2 regions of the Neobacillus sp. S1115 genome follow, and region 2 is predicted to be linked to the other one. Evidence: riboswitches for the same ligand, from Rfam matches in the RefSeq annotation. Region 2 holds a riboswitch; the other holds the start of a gene.
The links. A riboswitch is a leader RNA that binds a small molecule or an ion and turns the genes downstream of it on or off. The one in region 2 is predicted to bind glycine.
Positions count from the first base shown of each region.

Region 1: linked by a shared signal. The riboswitch ahead of ACZ5B7_RS30075 (amino acid permease) and the one ahead of glyA (serine hydroxymethyltransferase) in region 2 are both predicted to bind glycine.

Region 1 covers NZ_AP038275.1:6,200,174-6,208,383, forward strand. Annotated here, with positions in the region: gene ACZ5B7_RS30070 (phosphoglycerate dehydrogenase) at 1-1,127, shown strand, start outside; gene ACZ5B7_RS30075 (amino acid permease) at 1,202-2,566, opposite strand; glycine riboswitch at 2,696-2,774, opposite strand; gene pruA (L-glutamate gamma-semialdehyde dehydrogenase) at 3,073-4,704, shown strand; gene ACZ5B7_RS30085 (SDR family NAD(P)-dependent oxidoreductase) at 4,979-5,926, shown strand; gene ACZ5B7_RS30090 (hypothetical protein) at 6,104-6,769, shown strand; gene ACZ5B7_RS30095 (glycine betaine uptake BCCT transporter) at 6,819-8,210, shown strand, end outside.
Region 2 covers NZ_AP038275.1:534,958-543,167, reverse strand. Annotated here, with positions in the region: gene sdaAA (L-serine ammonia-lyase, iron-sulfur-dependent, subunit alpha) at 1-675, opposite strand, end outside; gene ACZ5B7_RS02675 (serine dehydratase beta chain) at 675-1,193, opposite strand; gene glyA (serine hydroxymethyltransferase) at 1,209-2,459, opposite strand; glycine riboswitch at 2,538-2,620, opposite strand; glycine riboswitch at 2,624-2,728, opposite strand; gene ACZ5B7_RS02665 (hypothetical protein) at 2,808-3,221, opposite strand; gene solA (N-methyl-L-tryptophan oxidase) at 3,285-4,451, opposite strand; gene ACZ5B7_RS02655 (LysR family transcriptional regulator) at 4,627-5,502, shown strand; gene pfkA (6-phosphofructokinase) at 5,760-6,719, opposite strand; gene tkt (transketolase) at 6,791-8,210, opposite strand, start outside.

The DNA of each region.
Region 1 (8,210 bases), 580 kb from region 2:
TATTCAATAAGAACGGCTTTCTGGTTGACAACGGCAGTGAAAATCCTGATGCCATCCTTGTTCGCAGCTTTAATATGCACTCGTTAGAATTCGGTGAAAATTTAAAGGCAATCGCAAGAGCAGGAGCAGGTGTCAATAATATTCCGGTCGATAGATGTACAGAGCAAGGTATTGTTGTGTTCAATACCCCTGGGGCAAATGCCAACGCTGTAAAAGAAATGGTCCTTACCTCATTAATAGCTTCTTCCCGTAACCTTTTTGCCGGTGTAGCTTGGACTAAGTCGTTAGATGGTGAAGGCGAACAAATTCCAAAGCTTGTCGAAGCAGGCAAAAAGCAATTTGTCGGAAAAGAAATTAAAGGGAAAACGTTGGGTGTTATTGGATTAGGAGCGATAGGTGCACTTGTGGCCAATGATGCGCTGGATTTAGATATGGATGTTATCGGATTTGATCCATTTATCTCTGTTGATACCGCTTGGAATTTGTCCCGCAATGTGCAGCGGGCCATGACGATTGAACAGTTATTTGCAGAATCAGACTATATCACTGTTCACGTACCGCTAACCGATGACACAAGAGGAATGTTTAACCAAGCAACCTTCAGCATCATGAAGGCTGGTGTTCATATTTTAAACTTCTCCCGTGGTGAACTTGTCAATGAAACAGACATGGCTGCCGCTCTCGAAAGCGGAAAAGTTGGAAAGTATATTACCGATTTTCCGAATGAAAATGTGATCAAAATGAAAAATACAGTTCCGATTCCACACTTAGGCGCCTCTACAATAGAATCAGAGGAAAATTGTGCGATCATGGCAGCTCGTCAGGTGAAGGAATTTTTAGAAACAGGCAATATCAAAAACTCAGTGAATTTCCCAAATACCAGCCTGCCTTATACTGGTAAGCGGCGCGTAGCAGCATTCCATCAGAATGTTCCAAATATGGTTGGACAGATTACATCTGCAGTATCCAGCTATCATTTAAACATTGCTGATATGGTCAACAGAAGCCGCGGGGGTTATGCCTATACAATTATTGACATTGATAATAAAGTAAACGGTGAAGTTATTCCAGGATTAGAGGAAAAAGTAAAACAAATTCCTGGAATGGTGACAGTTCGGATCATTTAATTAGGAAAAATTAAGTTACATCAAAATGGAGCCTGGTTTCAATACCGGCTCCATTTCTTTTACCCAATTTGATTCTATGCTGATAATTTTAATTTTTTCTCTTTTTTCCTTCTATAGGAATACAAAGCAAATAATAGAATAAACCATAGTGGTGTCAACAATAGGGCCGGACGGGTAGCGTCGGCGAACAGCATGATGATGAGAATCGCCGCAAACAAGGTCAGGACCGCATAATTAACAAATGGTGTAAATGGTGCTTTAAATTTTGACTTTGCCTGTAAGTCCGGACGAGTTTTCTTATACCTTACATGACAAATCAGAATGACGCCCCAAACCCAAATAAAACAAATGGCACTAATGGTTGTCACAATTCCAAAAGCCTGCTCCGGAATAAGCTTGCTAAGGAGCGCTCCCCCTGTCAGGACAAGAGTCGAAATCAACAACGCGTTACTTGGCACATGATTTTTATTCAGTCTAGCAAAATTGGCTGGTCCCTGGCTATTGTTGCTTAAATTATATAAAATCCGGCTTGTTGAAAACATCCCACTGTTACAAGCAGAAGCGGCAGAAGTTAAAACGACAAAATTAATAATTCCTGCGGCAATCGGTATCCCGACTAAACTAAACGTTTTGACAAACGGACTTTCAGCGGCATTCAGTTCTGTCCATGGATTAATACATAGAAGAACAATCAATGCGCCAACGTAGAAAAATAAAATCCGCAAAGGAATTTTATTAATGGCCGATGGGATATTTTTTTCCGGATTGGCTGTTTCCGCTGCCGATACACCCACTAATTCCACACCAACGAATGCGAAAACGACCATTTGGAATGAAAGCAAGAAGCCTGTCATTCCATTTGGAAAAAGGCCGCCATGTTCCCAAAGATTTTTAATAGAAACCGCCCCTGCATCTGTCTTGAATCCCATCACTAGCAAAATGATCCCAATTCCGATTAAGGCAAGAATGGTAATGACCTTTATTAAGGCAAACCAGAACTCCAATTCTCCAAAAAGCTTTACCGTTAATAGATTGAGGCCCAATAAGACGACCAAACAGACAATTGCAGGTATCCACTGTGGGATATCAAACCAATATCGTACATATACACCAACAGCAATCACATCAGCCATAGCGGTCATAATCCAGCAAAACCAATAGGTCCATCCCGTTACAAACGCAACTCGCGGTCCAAGGTAATCTTCGGCAATGTCAGTAAAAGACTGATAGCCCGCCTTAGACAGCAGGAGTTCCCCCAGCGCCCTCATCACAAAGAAACAGGCAATACCTACGATTAAATAAGCAAAGATAATGGATGGGCCAGCCAGTTGGATGGCTTTACCCGACCCCAGGAATAATCCGGTACCAATGGTGCCGCCAATTGCGATAAGTTGAACGTGCCGATTTGCTAAATTCCTCTTTAATTCTTGCTGTGCCAACCTTGACTCCCCCTTAAAATTTAAAAAACCCAATAAAAAAAGAGATTGGATGTCCTCCAATCTCTTAGGTCTAAGAATAACAAATAATACTTATTAAGCTGACAATTGTCAGCATGACAAATATATATTCAGTACTCTTCTGTCCTTTTGCCTGAGATTGTGAACCCTTCGGCGCCGCGGAATCCGCGGTCTCTCCAGAAGCTGCTCCTGCTATAGTGTGATCCATAGCAATCATAGCTTGCTAATTATTAAGTTTTTTAGATAATATTGTTGAATAATTTTTAATTTTAGTAGTATTAAATTATTTTGTCAACAACAAATGACTCTTAAATATTTTAATGACTCTCTGGAATTAATTTAAATCCCAGAGATAAGAATTTGAATTCGCTTTCATTAAGTTGTAATAGAAAGCCAAAGAACAGAAAAAGTATGTTATAATAATTGTCGAAATAAGTAGCTTTGTCTATAAAGGAACAGAATATATAAACGGGAAGGAACGTGAAAGAATGAGTAACGGAATTTTCAAAATCCCAACACCTACAAACGAGCCGGGCAATTCATATGCGCCAGGTACAAAAGAACGGGAAACATTAAAAGCAGAATTAAAACGCCAATCTGAAATGGTGATCGATATCCCTGTCATTATTAATGGCGAAAATATAAAGACGGATACAGTGAAGCAAGTGGTTATGCCACATAATCATCAACATGTTTTAGCAAACTATTCTCAAGCTGGAGAAAGAGAACTGCGTGATGCTGTTGAAGCGGCGATGGCTGCTAAAGAAGCATGGGCTAATATGGCTTGGGAACACCGTGCAGCTATTTTCTTAAAAGCTGCTGATTTAATCTCTGGACCATACCGTGATGTCATGAATGCTGCGACAATGTTAGGACAATCCAAAACAGCTGTTCAAGCTGAAATTGATTCTGCACAAGAATTAATAGACTTCTTACGCTTTGGCGTTGATTATGCAAATCAGGTTTATCAAATTCAGCCAAGCAGCATGAAGAATGTATGGAATCGTACCGATTACCGTCCATTAGATGGATTTGTTTTGGCGATTTCTCCATTTAACTTCACAGCCATTGGCGGAAACCTTCCAGCAGCGCCTGCCATGATGGGGAACGTAGTCGTGTGGAAACCTGCAACAACTTCAATTCTAGCAAACTACTACTTTATGCGTATTTTAGAAGAAGCAGGATTACCAAAAGGTGTCATCAACTTCGTGCCTTCTCGTGGTTCACAAGTATCAGAAGTGGTATTAACAGACCCTCGTATGTCTGGATTCCATTTTACTGGGTCTACAAGTACGTTCCAAACGATTTGGAAAACAGTAGGGGAAAACATTGCAAGCTATAAATCTTATCCTCGTTTAATTGGGGAAACAGGCGGTAAGGACTTCGTATTTGCTCACGAAACAGCACAAGCAGACAAAGTTGTAGCTAACCTTGTTCGTGGTGCGTTTGAATACCAAGGTCAAAAATGTTCAGCCGCTTCTCGCGCCTACATTCCAGCAAGCTTATGGGAAGAGGTAAAAGCTGGTTTAGTGGAACAAACTGCAAAGCTTAAAGTGGGAGATGTCCGCGACTTCAGAAACTTCATGGGTGCAGTTATTGATAAAGCGGCTTTTGATTCCATTACAAGCTACATCGACTATGCAGCAGCTTCTGAAGAAGCAGAGATTATTGCTGGCGGTACTTATGATGATTCTGTTGGATATTTCGTTCAACCGACCATCATTGTGACTACAAATCCAAACTTCAAAACAATGGTGGAAGAAATCTTTGGACCAGTCTTAACCATCTATGTATATGAAAATGATCAATTAGAAGAAACATTGCATGCAGTAGATACTGCTTCTATGTATGCCTTAACAGGTTCGATCTTTGCCCAAGATCGCGGGGCCATTGTTCACTTAGAAAACCGCTTATCCGGCGCAGCTGGAAACTTCTATATCAATGATAAACCAACTGGTGCGATGATTAATCAACAGCCATTTGGCGGTTCTCGTGGATCTGGTACAAACGATAAAGCAGGTTCTGTATTCAACATGATCCGCTGGACAAGTCCTCGTGTCATCAAAGAAAACTTTGCACCAACTGCAGAAGTTGCTTATCCATTTATGGATGCAGAATAATAAATAATGTAAAAAAGAGGTTGAAACCAAACGTTTCAACCTCTTTTTTTATTTTTCTAGCCGGCACCAATGCCTTTATACTCCCCATTATTAACCATTTAAAATAAAATACTTTTCTCACCGAATAAACAATTGTTTTCAATCTAGGATTCGACACCTTTTACTATTACCATATGGTAATATTTTCATATTGCTTATTACTTATATAAGCTCTTTTTTTTGTGAATCTAGAACATGGATGGACCAAATTTGAGTGAAAAGAAGGAGGCCCGTTATGAAAGACAAAATTGTAATTATTACAGGTGCAAATTCCGGGATTGGAAAAGCAGCTGCCTATAAATTTGCATCAGAAGGCTATCATGTAATTATGGCTTGCCGCAATATGGAGATTAGTACCGCCGAACAAAGAGACATAATTGAAGCCACCAAAAATACCGATGTAGATCTGATGGAACTGGATGTTTCTTCCTTTGATTCTATTCGTGCATTTTGCTCAGCTTTTAAATCCAAATACCCGCGGTTGGACATCCTCATCCACAACGCCGCCTACTTAAATCACGGTGTAAAAGAATATAAACTTAGTACCGACAATATCGAATTATCCTTCGCTACGAATACATTTGGTCCTTTTTTAATGACTCATTTATTGGCCGATCATCTTGAAAAATCACCAGACCCGAGAATACTCCATGCTTGTACGACAAACATCAAAAATTTCTTCGACCCGAAAAGGAAGATTGAATTTGACAATTTGCGTGGAGAACTGAAGGACACCCGGCCTTATAGCACTTATAAGATGTATGGTGATTCGAAAATGGCACTATTAATGCTGACCTTCAAAATGGCAGAAGAATTGAAAAACAGAGGGATTAAAGTTAATGCCCTGCAAATTAATCGTGTAAAACTTTCAAAAGAGACGATTGAAAAAATGAATTCTGTTTGGAAAGTATTTGCAAGGGTACAAAATCTTACGAATCCTCTACCATCAGGCATGGCCGATACCTATTTTCACATTTGCACATCAGATGAATTTAAGGATGTGACCGGGCAGCTTATCAACCATAAGAGAGAAATTGCTAAACCAGCAATAAGCGAAAAGGGCTTTACTCAATTGAAAAACATATTCGGCTTAAGCACTTATCCCAAGTACGCAATAGATCCTCAAAATGTTGAACAGATATGGTGGTTGAGCACGACGCTTACTTCCAATCAAACATATTAAAGAAACATTCCATTTAAGGCTGAAATATACAGTTTATATCTGTATATTTCAGCCTTTTCTATTTTACATAGATAATAGTTTTTTCTAAAAAAAGCCATCCTAAAGAAGAAAACGTTGCTTCCAAATTCCAATGTTTGATGAATCCTATACTACCTATAATTGAAGGGAGATTTAGCTGTGAAACTGTATCAAGTAAGAAAAGGGCAATTTGTGTACTTTAACAATGAGCTACACAAGGTATATGGTGTAAAACCAATGTATAAATTCTCCGTTCATCTTATAAAGCTAAGAGATTTAACACAGCACATAACCAATGCAGCGAGTGTGGAGAGATATATACCGAAGGAAAATGACAGTTTTATTTTTGATCATAAAGTATACACACTCCGGAACAATCAAAGACCTCAAGCTGGAGACTATATTTTAATTAATAATCCCGCCCCCGATACCCTGGATCATTACTCTTTAAATGAAATTGAAGTGGTTGAAACTGTTGATAACAAAGGGGTCATTACAAGCGATTTAGATGGTATCAAGCATAACGAATATTTATTGATGGTACCTGGCCGTGCACCCGACAGTCATCCTATCGATTATAAAGACATTGCAAATCTTGAAGAAGGCTTGGATGACACCCTCCCGCAAATTGTTCATCCATATGGGGAGTTATCGGCACAGTTGGGAGACATTTATAAAAAGAAGGATAGTGATGTATTAATAGAGGCTATGGTGATTGCGATTAAAGGGCAAACCATTTATCTTGGCGGCGGGTTAGAGGTGCCGCATGAAGAGTTGATTAATACGGATAGGTGGGAATTTCAATACAACCCTTTTAATAACTGACCGAGCTAAATCTATTTAAATAAGTATTCATCAATTGCAGGAGGTTTCCATGGAAAAGTTTAAAGAAAATAGTGTATTTATTATCTCTTTATTGCTGACCCTCATTTTTATTATCTGGGGAGTTTTTTTTACAGATAATCTTACCAAAGTTACCAACGCCGTTTATAATGGCTCCATTGATTACCTGGGTTGGGTTTATCTCGGTGCCACTCTATTCTTTGTCTTTTTTTCTATCTACTTGTTGTTTTCAAAGTATGGGAATATCCGGCTGGGAAGGAGAACTGATAAGCCTGATTTCTCTACCGCTTCTTGGCTGGCAATGCTGTTCGGTGCTGGTATGGGGGTCGGAATTGTATACTGGAGCGTCGCTGAACCAGTAACCCATTACACAGCTCCTCCGTACGGGAAAGGTTATACGATTGACGCAGCCAACACCGCAATGAAATATACATTTTTCCATTGGGGCCTGCACCCATGGGCCATCTACACTGTTATTGGGTTAGCCCTTGCTTTTTTTCAATATAATAAAAGGCTCCCTGCAGCGATCAGTTCAGCGTTCCATCCAATTTTGGGCGACAGGATTTACGGCCCGATTGGCAAAACGATTGATATCCTGTCCATCTTTGCAACAGTCTTTGGAATTGCAACCTCCTTGGGGCTTGGGGCGATGCAGGTTACTGCAGGTATGCATGACATATTTGGCATTCCTAATACATTATTTATCCAGTTGATTGTCATTGTGGTCGCAACAGTCCTTTTTATTATTTCCATTAATACAGGCCTGGAAAGAGGAATTAAATACTTATCCAATGCAGCCATCATCTTTTCAGTGGCAATCCTTGTGCTGATTATGTTTGTCGGTCCAGCCCTAACCGTTATTAAAGTCTTTTTTAATACAACAGGCCTGTATTTAAGTGACTTTATACATATGAGTTTACGGTTAAGTCCTTTTGGAAAAGGTGAGAAATGGATTGCTTCGTGGACCTTGTTTTACTGGGCTTGGTGGATAGCCTGGGCGCCATTTGTCGGCATGTTTATCGCCCGGGTGTCCAGAGGGAGGACAATAAGGGAATTTGTTATTGGCGTTTTGATTGTTCCGACACTTGGAACCTGTCTCTGGATGTCCGTTTTTGGCGGTTCAGCACTTGAGCTTGTTCAACATTCTGGAAACCATGATTTGGCAAAACATATCGCCGAAAATGTGTCCTTGTCCATATTTATTTTCTTCGACCACCTGCCATTAAGTTCCTTGTTAAGCATTTTAGGTTTCGCGGTAGTAGCTATTTATTATATAACTGTTGCCGATACCGCGACCTTTGTATTGGGGATGCTTAGTGAAGGTGGAACGTTTAATCCTTCTAACAAAATAAAAATGACATGGGGTGTCATCCAATCTGCTTTAGCTGCTGTTCTGCTGCTCGCGGGCGGTTTGGAGGTTTTG
Region 2 (8,210 bases):
GTTCCGCTTAATGCAAGGAACTTCCACGAGACCGGCAACCGGGTCACAAACTAGCCCTAAAAGGGATTTCATCGCGATCGCGGTGGCGTTGACGACCTGCTCTGGTGTCCCGCCCTTTAATTCAACAATTGCGCCGGCCGCCATTGCGGTGGCCGAACCAACCTCCGCTTGGCATCCTCCTGCCGCTCCAGAGATAAAGGAGCGGTTGGCAATCACATATCCGAGTGCACTTGCGGTAAACAAACCCATGACTAAATCTCGATAGGAGGTGTCGTCATTCTTTCGCAGTGAAAATAAAACCCCCGGTAAAATACCGGCTGCCCCGGCCGTTGGCGTCGCCACAATCACGCCCATCCGTGCATTGCTTTCAGATGTTGCCATCGAGAACGTCATTGCATCGTTAATATATGGACCTGACAAGCCCTTCCCGTTATTTACATATTCGCTCATCTTGACGGCATCACCGCCGGAAATACCGCTTGGTGCCGGGGAAGCATCTTCTACACCGGTCTCCACTGCTTGCTTCATTTTAATTAACCGCTCTGCCATCATATCGATGATCGTCTCTTTGTCACGGCCGGACTTTTCCATTTCCACCATCAGCATCATTTCGCCAACTGTTTTCCGTTCGCGGTTACAAAGTTCAATAAGCTCGTTCATTGACCGAAAATCCATCATACACCCTCCAAGATCGCTTCATGAAAAGGATTGGAACGAAATTTTGCTGCAATTTCTGAAAAATCATCACTTGTGCTTAATCGAATATCAACTATTTCATCATCAATCATAAAGATTTTTGATAAACCGCCGCCTAATGATACACCGCCTACTTTAACAAACTGGCCCGCACGTCTTGCCCTAATAACAGTTGTATTGGGATGATCGTAATAAGGACAGCGATCTTCAAATTTAAATTCATAGTGAAGCCCGTATCGTTTGGTTAATTCAACCGCATATCTAATTCTGGTATCATCTGTATTCATCCCAAGCAGGCCGCCAAGAAGCGCTTTATCTGTTCCGTGTCCCTGGTATGTTTCGGAGAACGAATCATAGAAAGTAATATCCGCCCTTTGCGGGGATCCTCCAAGCAGCTCATAAACAAATTTCCCAATTGATACAACACCGGCGGTATGAGAACTCGATGGCCCAACCATAATCGGGCCGATGATGTCAAAACAGCTTTGATACTCCATTAAGTTACCCCTTTCTTACACAGTGATTGGCTGTTGAAATAATGGAAATCTCCCGCAAATTGCTTTTGTCGTCTTTCTTCCCTGCTCGATCACGGTTAAATCCCCTTTGCTCTTAAGAACGGCTGCGATCACTTTTGCGATTTGCACCATTTCCTCTTGTTTCATTCCACGTGTGGTTAACGCGGCTGTTCCCATGCGGATTCCGCTTGTCACAAACGGGCTTTGCGGGTCGTATGGAATGGTGTTTTTGTTAACTGTAATCCCGACTTCTTCAAGCAATTTCTCTGCTTCTTTTCCTGTTAAATCCCATGGACGCACATCGAGGAGCACAATATGATTATCAGTCCCGCCGGATACAAGCGCTGCCCCTTCCTGCTTTAATGCCTCTCCCAGTGCAGCTGAATTTTCAATAATTTGTTTGGCATATTCCTTAAAGCTTGGCTGCAATGCTTCATTGAAAGCAACTGCCTTAGCGGCAATGATATGCATGAGCGGCCCGCCCTGAATTCCTGGAAAAACAGCTTTATTTATTTGTTTGATTATTTCTTCATCGTTTGTTAAAATCACTCCGCCTCGTGGGCCGCGCAATGTTTTATGAGTGGTGCTGGTCACAACATCCGCATATGGAACCGGAGAAGGATGGAGACCTGCAGCCACAAGTCCAGCAATATGTGCCATATCAACCATCAGTTTTGCGCCAACCTGATCGGCGATTTCTCTAAATCTCGCAAAATCAATAACTCTCGGATAGGCGCTTGTACCGGCGATAATTAATTTTGGTTGATCTCTTTTCGCAACTTCTTCCAGCTCATCGTAATCAATCAGGTGATTGTCTTCTCTTACCCCATAAGAAACGACATCGAACCATTTTCCTGACATTGCTACCGGGCTGCCGTGAGTTAAATGGCCGCCATGCGATAAATTCATCCCCATAATCTTATCGCCTGGTTGAAGCAGGGCGAAAAATACAGCAGTATTGGCCTGTGCACCGGAGTGAGGCTGGACATTGGCAAATTTGGCGCCGAATAATTTGGTCAGCCGTTCAATCGCTGCCTGTTCTGCGACATCCACAAATTCACAGCCGCCATAATAGCGCTTACCGGGATAACCCTCGGCATACTTATTCGTCATCACGCTTCCCATTGCTTCCAAAACATCCGGGCTGACAAAGTTTTCTGATGCTATTAATTCCAACGTATGAAGCTGGCGGTTTTTCTCACTTTCAATCGCCTCAAAAATTGTTGAATCGTTTTGTTGTAAACTCATTGATTATTCCTCCAATTTCTCCATATTGCTTTTAAAAAAAACAAAAAAGGACAGAAAAGGGGTGTAGAATCATCCCTTCTCTGTCCTTTTACCTGAGAGTTAAACTCCAATCTTTATGGAGCATTCTCCTTTGGTGGCATTTTCAAATACGCTCTCCAGAGGTGCGTCCTGTTATGGTTCTTTTACCTGAGAGATTGGTTCCAAGGGTTTTTTTGGAACTTGCTCCTTCGGTGGTAGATGTAGATAATACACTCTCCCACAACAATCATCCGCTCTATTCAATTTTATTATTTTCAGAATAATCATTCTGTTTGTAATTGTCAATGCCTTTTTTGATAAGGTTGGTTATCACAAATAAGAAGGATTTGCTTCTACATTTTTGAAGTAAACCACTTCGCCATCACTTTCACCATCGAAAATAACCGTTGTATTAGGGGAGAAGACTAATACGTCCCCTACTTCTGCCACATATTTATTTCCTTCTACATCGCGGACAACCATTTTACCTTTGGTCACAACTTTAATTTCGATAAACGTAAATTCTGCAGAATAATCAACCGAAGGCTGGAGTGCATAGTAACCCATTGTTAATACTTGTTTTTTATCTGTAATCGGCACATCAAGGATTTGCCCCTTTAACTCAGGTGTTCCCCGCAATACGCTTAATTCATTTAATTTATAGGTTCCTGCTTTAATTAATTGAATGCCCGGTTTTGCATCTAAATAAGTTAATTGGCTTTGGGTTAATGTTTTTTCGCTCATTTTTGCACCTCTAAATTTATTATTTTTTTAATCGTTCTAGGATAATGGCAATTTAATAATCTATTAGATCTTTGCTTTCTGTTTTAAAGCAGGGCGATTGATAGAGAAAAGAGAAATATCATGTTCGGTTTTGCCAGTTGTCACTAGTTGGCTTAGCGTTTCACCAACAACACTTGAGAATTTAAATCCATGGCCGGAGAAGCCTGCTGCGATTGCCACATTGGAGTACTGCGGATGCAAATCAATCACAAAATGCTCATCAGGTGTTTTTGTGTACATGCAAACTGCCCCTCTTTTAAGCGTTCCAGTAGCACCCGGCATGTATTCTTCTAGGAATCTGCGAATATTTCCTTCATCCTCCGTATAGATACCAAATTCACGATTAATTGTATCCGGGTCGATTTTTTGACCGAATGTATGGTATCCTATTTTCAAACCGCAGCCGCTGAAGCTTGGGAACCCGTAATAGATGCCTGTCGGTACTTCAACCATGAAGGCCGGGAAACCATGTGTATTGCTATACTGTGATTCTTCGCATTCGAAGAACCCAACAACTTGGCGGTAAGGCTGTAACGGAATATCAATATTTAATTTTGATAGAAGTTTGCTGTTCCAAGCCCCCATGCTCAAAATCAACTTACTGCCGGTAAAGGAACCAAATTCAGTTTGGATTTTGACAGAGTCCTCGGAAATCTCAAAATCCTCAACCCTTGTATGTGTTAACACTTTTGCACCATTTGCTTCTGCTAGCTCGCGATAGGCGCGAATGCAATTTTCACTGAATAAGACGCCAGAGTTTTTTTCATAGATTGCGTTAAAGTTTTCAGGGACGGTTACACCCGGCCAGCGCTGATGAATTTCTTCGCCTTCTAGTAAATCAACATCCAACCCATGAATGCTAGCAGCTTCTATCGTTTCAGCAACGAAGTCAGATTCACCTTTAGGTCCAAATACTAAAACACCGGTTTTTGTAAAAATCTTATGATGTGTTTCTCTCTCAAGTTCATACCATAACTCTTGGGCTCTTAAGGCAAACGGTACATACTCCCGTCCTTCACCATAGGCATGGCGGATAATCCGTGTGTCACCGTGATGGCTGCCATTCGTATGAGGCGGATCAAATGCATCTACCAATAATGTTTTCACACCTTGTTTGGCCAGGTAATAACCTGCTGCCATTCCCATCGATCCTGCGCCAACTACAATTACATCAAAATCTTTTTTGCTCATCGTTTCTGCTCTCCTTTTGCAATAATTTAAATTTTCTTAATTCTTTAATAACATCTTACGACCTTTCTGCCATCATGTAAAATGATTAAAAGAGATACTATCTATCTCTATTAGAAATACTTTCTCTATTAGCAATGTGGTAATAGGAACAACAGATTGATACGGGGGAATAGCCATGGAAATTAAGGATTTGCGGATTTTTCAAAAGGTAGCTGAATTCGGAAGCATTTCAAAGGCCGCCAAAAGCTTAAATTATGTTCAATCCTATGTAACCGTAAGGATCAGGCAGTTGGAGGAAGAACTTCAAACCGAGTTATTTCACCGCTCAAGCCGCGGCATGGTTATCAATTCGGAAGGGAAAAAACTATTGTTTTATGCTCAAAAAATTATTTCCATGGTCGATGAGATGTTAAAAGTGGTTCAAGACTCGGATAACCCGGTTGGCACCCTTGAAATAGGCACTGTTGAGACATTATACAAACTTCCACTGATTCTATCCGCCTATCACAAGAAATATCCCAACATTGACTTATCTCTTGTAAGTGGTGTAACAGAGGATCTAGTCGAGGCTATTCTCAGCTATAAACTGGACGGAGCATTTGTGACAGGAAATTTTAATCATTCACAAATTGCTCAATATGAAGTCTTTGAAGAGGAGTTGGTTTTAATCTCCAACCAGGAAGAGGTTCCTTTTGAGGAATTAAAAAACAAGCCGCTCCTTGTTTTTAAACAAGGGTGCAGCTACCGTTCAAAATTGGAGGGCTGGGTCCGCGATGAGGGAAGAATCAATGCGAAAATCATGGAATTTGGCACATGGGAGACGATTTTGGGCAGTGTAATAGCCGGTTTGGGGATTACGATTATCCCAAAATCTACGGTTAGTCTCTTGGAGGCAGATGGGGTTGTTCGAATCTATCATATTCCCGAAAAATACTCCAAAATCACAACGGTTTTTATTCGCCGGGCAGATTCATTCCTGACAAATACAATGCAGAAATTTATCGAAACAATCCAAAATGTTAGTGATCAAGAAAAAAAGGTAGAAGTATAAATATAGTCGTGAGCGTAATCCCCCTGCATAACGGAAGAGGGATTACGCTAGTTTACAAGATATAGAGTGTTCCGCTAAAATTTTTTTCCGTTTCGATTGTTCTTGATGATGAATCATAATTTTTATATCCTGGAATTCACTTTTTCCACATATACCGCAAATCGATTCTTTTGAATAGAGCGTTCTGCAATGAATGCAATATTTTTTTTCCAATATGGCCACTCTCCTATTCTGAATTTTGAAGATGGATATTTTCCTTAAATAGATAGGCTTCTGGCTAATTCGTAAATGGAAAGATCGATCTTGTGTCGGTCTTTTTCTATTTCCGTAAAGGTTGTATGGGTTAGTTGGCCATTTTTCACCCCTACCATTACACCTTTTTTCCCCTCTATGATTAAATCAACGGCTAGTGCCCCCATTTGGCTGCTCATCATTCGATCGTAGGCGCTTGGAGAACCCCCTCGTTGAATATGCCCTAGTATGGTAACCTTTGTTTCAAATCCGGTTTTTTCTTGAATCTCTTTCCCCATTTGCAGCCCTTTGCCAACACCCTCTGCCACTACAATAATGCTGTGTCTTTTTCCGCGCTGATGCCCCTGCTTGATCCGATCAATCACATCTTCCAAATCATAGTCGGCTTCTGGGATAATGATGGACTCCGCCCCGCCGCACACACCTGCCCATAAGGCAATATCCCCTGCACCTCGGCCCATCACCTCAATGACATACGTGCGTTCATGGGAAAATGCTGTATCGCGAATTTTATCGATTGCTTGAACAGCTGTATTTACGGCCGTATCGAATCCAATCGAATAGTCTGTCCCTGCAATATCATTATCAATTGAGCCCGGAATACCAACCGTCGGGAAGCCTAACTCTGTTAATTTTCTTGCACCCCTGAAAGAACCATCCCCGCCGATGACAATTAATCCCTCAATCTCGTTTTCTCTTAATCTTTGAATTGCCTGCTGCTGTACGATTGTGTCCTTAAATTCCTCACACCTGGATGTTTTTAAGATGGTGCCGCCTCGATGAATAATATCCCCTACACTTCCTAGGCTCATTGGAGTGAAATCGCCCTCAATCAAGCCTTTGTAACCATTTACCACTCCATACACATTTAATCCCTTGTGTATCCCTCTGCGAACAACAGCACGAATGGCTGTATTCATTCCAGGTGCATCCCCGCCGCTCGTTAATACCGCTATCTTTTTCATGCAAAACCCTCCATAAAAAGGGCAGATTCAAAAGCTTGAAGTCTGCCCTTATCCAAATTGTTCATAGAACCTTATAGAAGCGCTTTAAACTGGGAAACAATATTCTTAACGGTAAATCCATATTCCTCCATTATTCTCTCGGATGGTGCTGAAGCACCGAATTGGTCTGCAGCAATGACGCTTCCGCAATCACCAACGTATTTATGCCAGCCCAAGGAAGCACCCATTTCAATTGCAAGCCGCACGGGAATATTCTTGGGGAGCACACTTTCTTTATATTCCTGCGATTGCTTTTCAAAGCGATCCCAGCTTGGCATGCTTACCACAGAAACACGAATTCCCTCTTTTTCAAGTGCCTTTTGCGCCTCAATGGCAAGCGGTACCTCTGAACCGGATGCGAGTAAAAGTCCATCCATATTTTTCGATTTGGAAACAACATAGGCTCCCTTTTTAACACCTTCATAGGCTGTCTTAGCATCAGCGATTGTTGGCAAATCTTGACGGGAAAGGATGAGCGCTGTCGGTTCTTGTGTACTTTCTATTGCAAGCCTCCATGCTGCGGCTGTTTCGTTTCCGTCTGCCGGGCGGATCGTTGAAAGTCCAGGCATTGCCCGTAAGGATGCCAATTGTTCAATCGGTTCGTGCGTCGGACCGTCCTCCCCGACGGCAATGCTGTCATGTGTGAATACATAGATGACCGGCACTTTCATTAGCGCAGAAAGACGAATTGCCGGTCGCAGGTAGTCAGAAAAAACGAAGAAGGTTGCTCCGAATACCTTTACGCCGCCATGCAGTGCCATGCCATTTACAGCTGCACCCATTCCAAACTCGCGTACTCCAAACCAAATGTTTCTTCCGCTATAATCTGCTGCACTAAAGTTTCCTTCACCTTTCAACAAGGTCTTATTGGAAGATGACAAATCGGCCGAGCCGCCAAATAATTGCGGAACTCTTTTCGCAAGGGCGTTTAACACCTCTCCGCCTGAAGAACGAGTTGCAAGCGTATCTTTGCCAACTTGATATTGCGGAACATCCTCATCCCAGCCTTCAGGAAGCTGCCCGCTAATGGCAGATCTTAATTCGTTTGCAAGAGATGGGAAGGCTTCCTCATACTTGGCAAACAAGTTATTCCAATCCTGTTCCTTCTTCCCGGATGCCTCCTCCAGCTCCTTAAAATACAGTTTTACATCTTCTGGGATATAAAAGTCCCCTTCAAATTCCCAGTTGTATTGCCCTTTTACAAGTTTTATTTCTGCTTTCCCAAGCGGGGCACCATGAGAAGCAGACTTGCCGCCTTTATTAGGAGAACCATAACCAATGGTTGTTTTCACTTCGATTAAGGTTGGCTGTTCTTGATTAGCCTTGGCAGCAGCTAACGCTCCCGCTATTTTCTCAACATCATTCCCATCTTCGACCCGCAATACTTGCCAGCCATATGCTTCGAAACGCTCCTGAACGCTTTCACTAAATGACATATGGAGATCGCCGTCA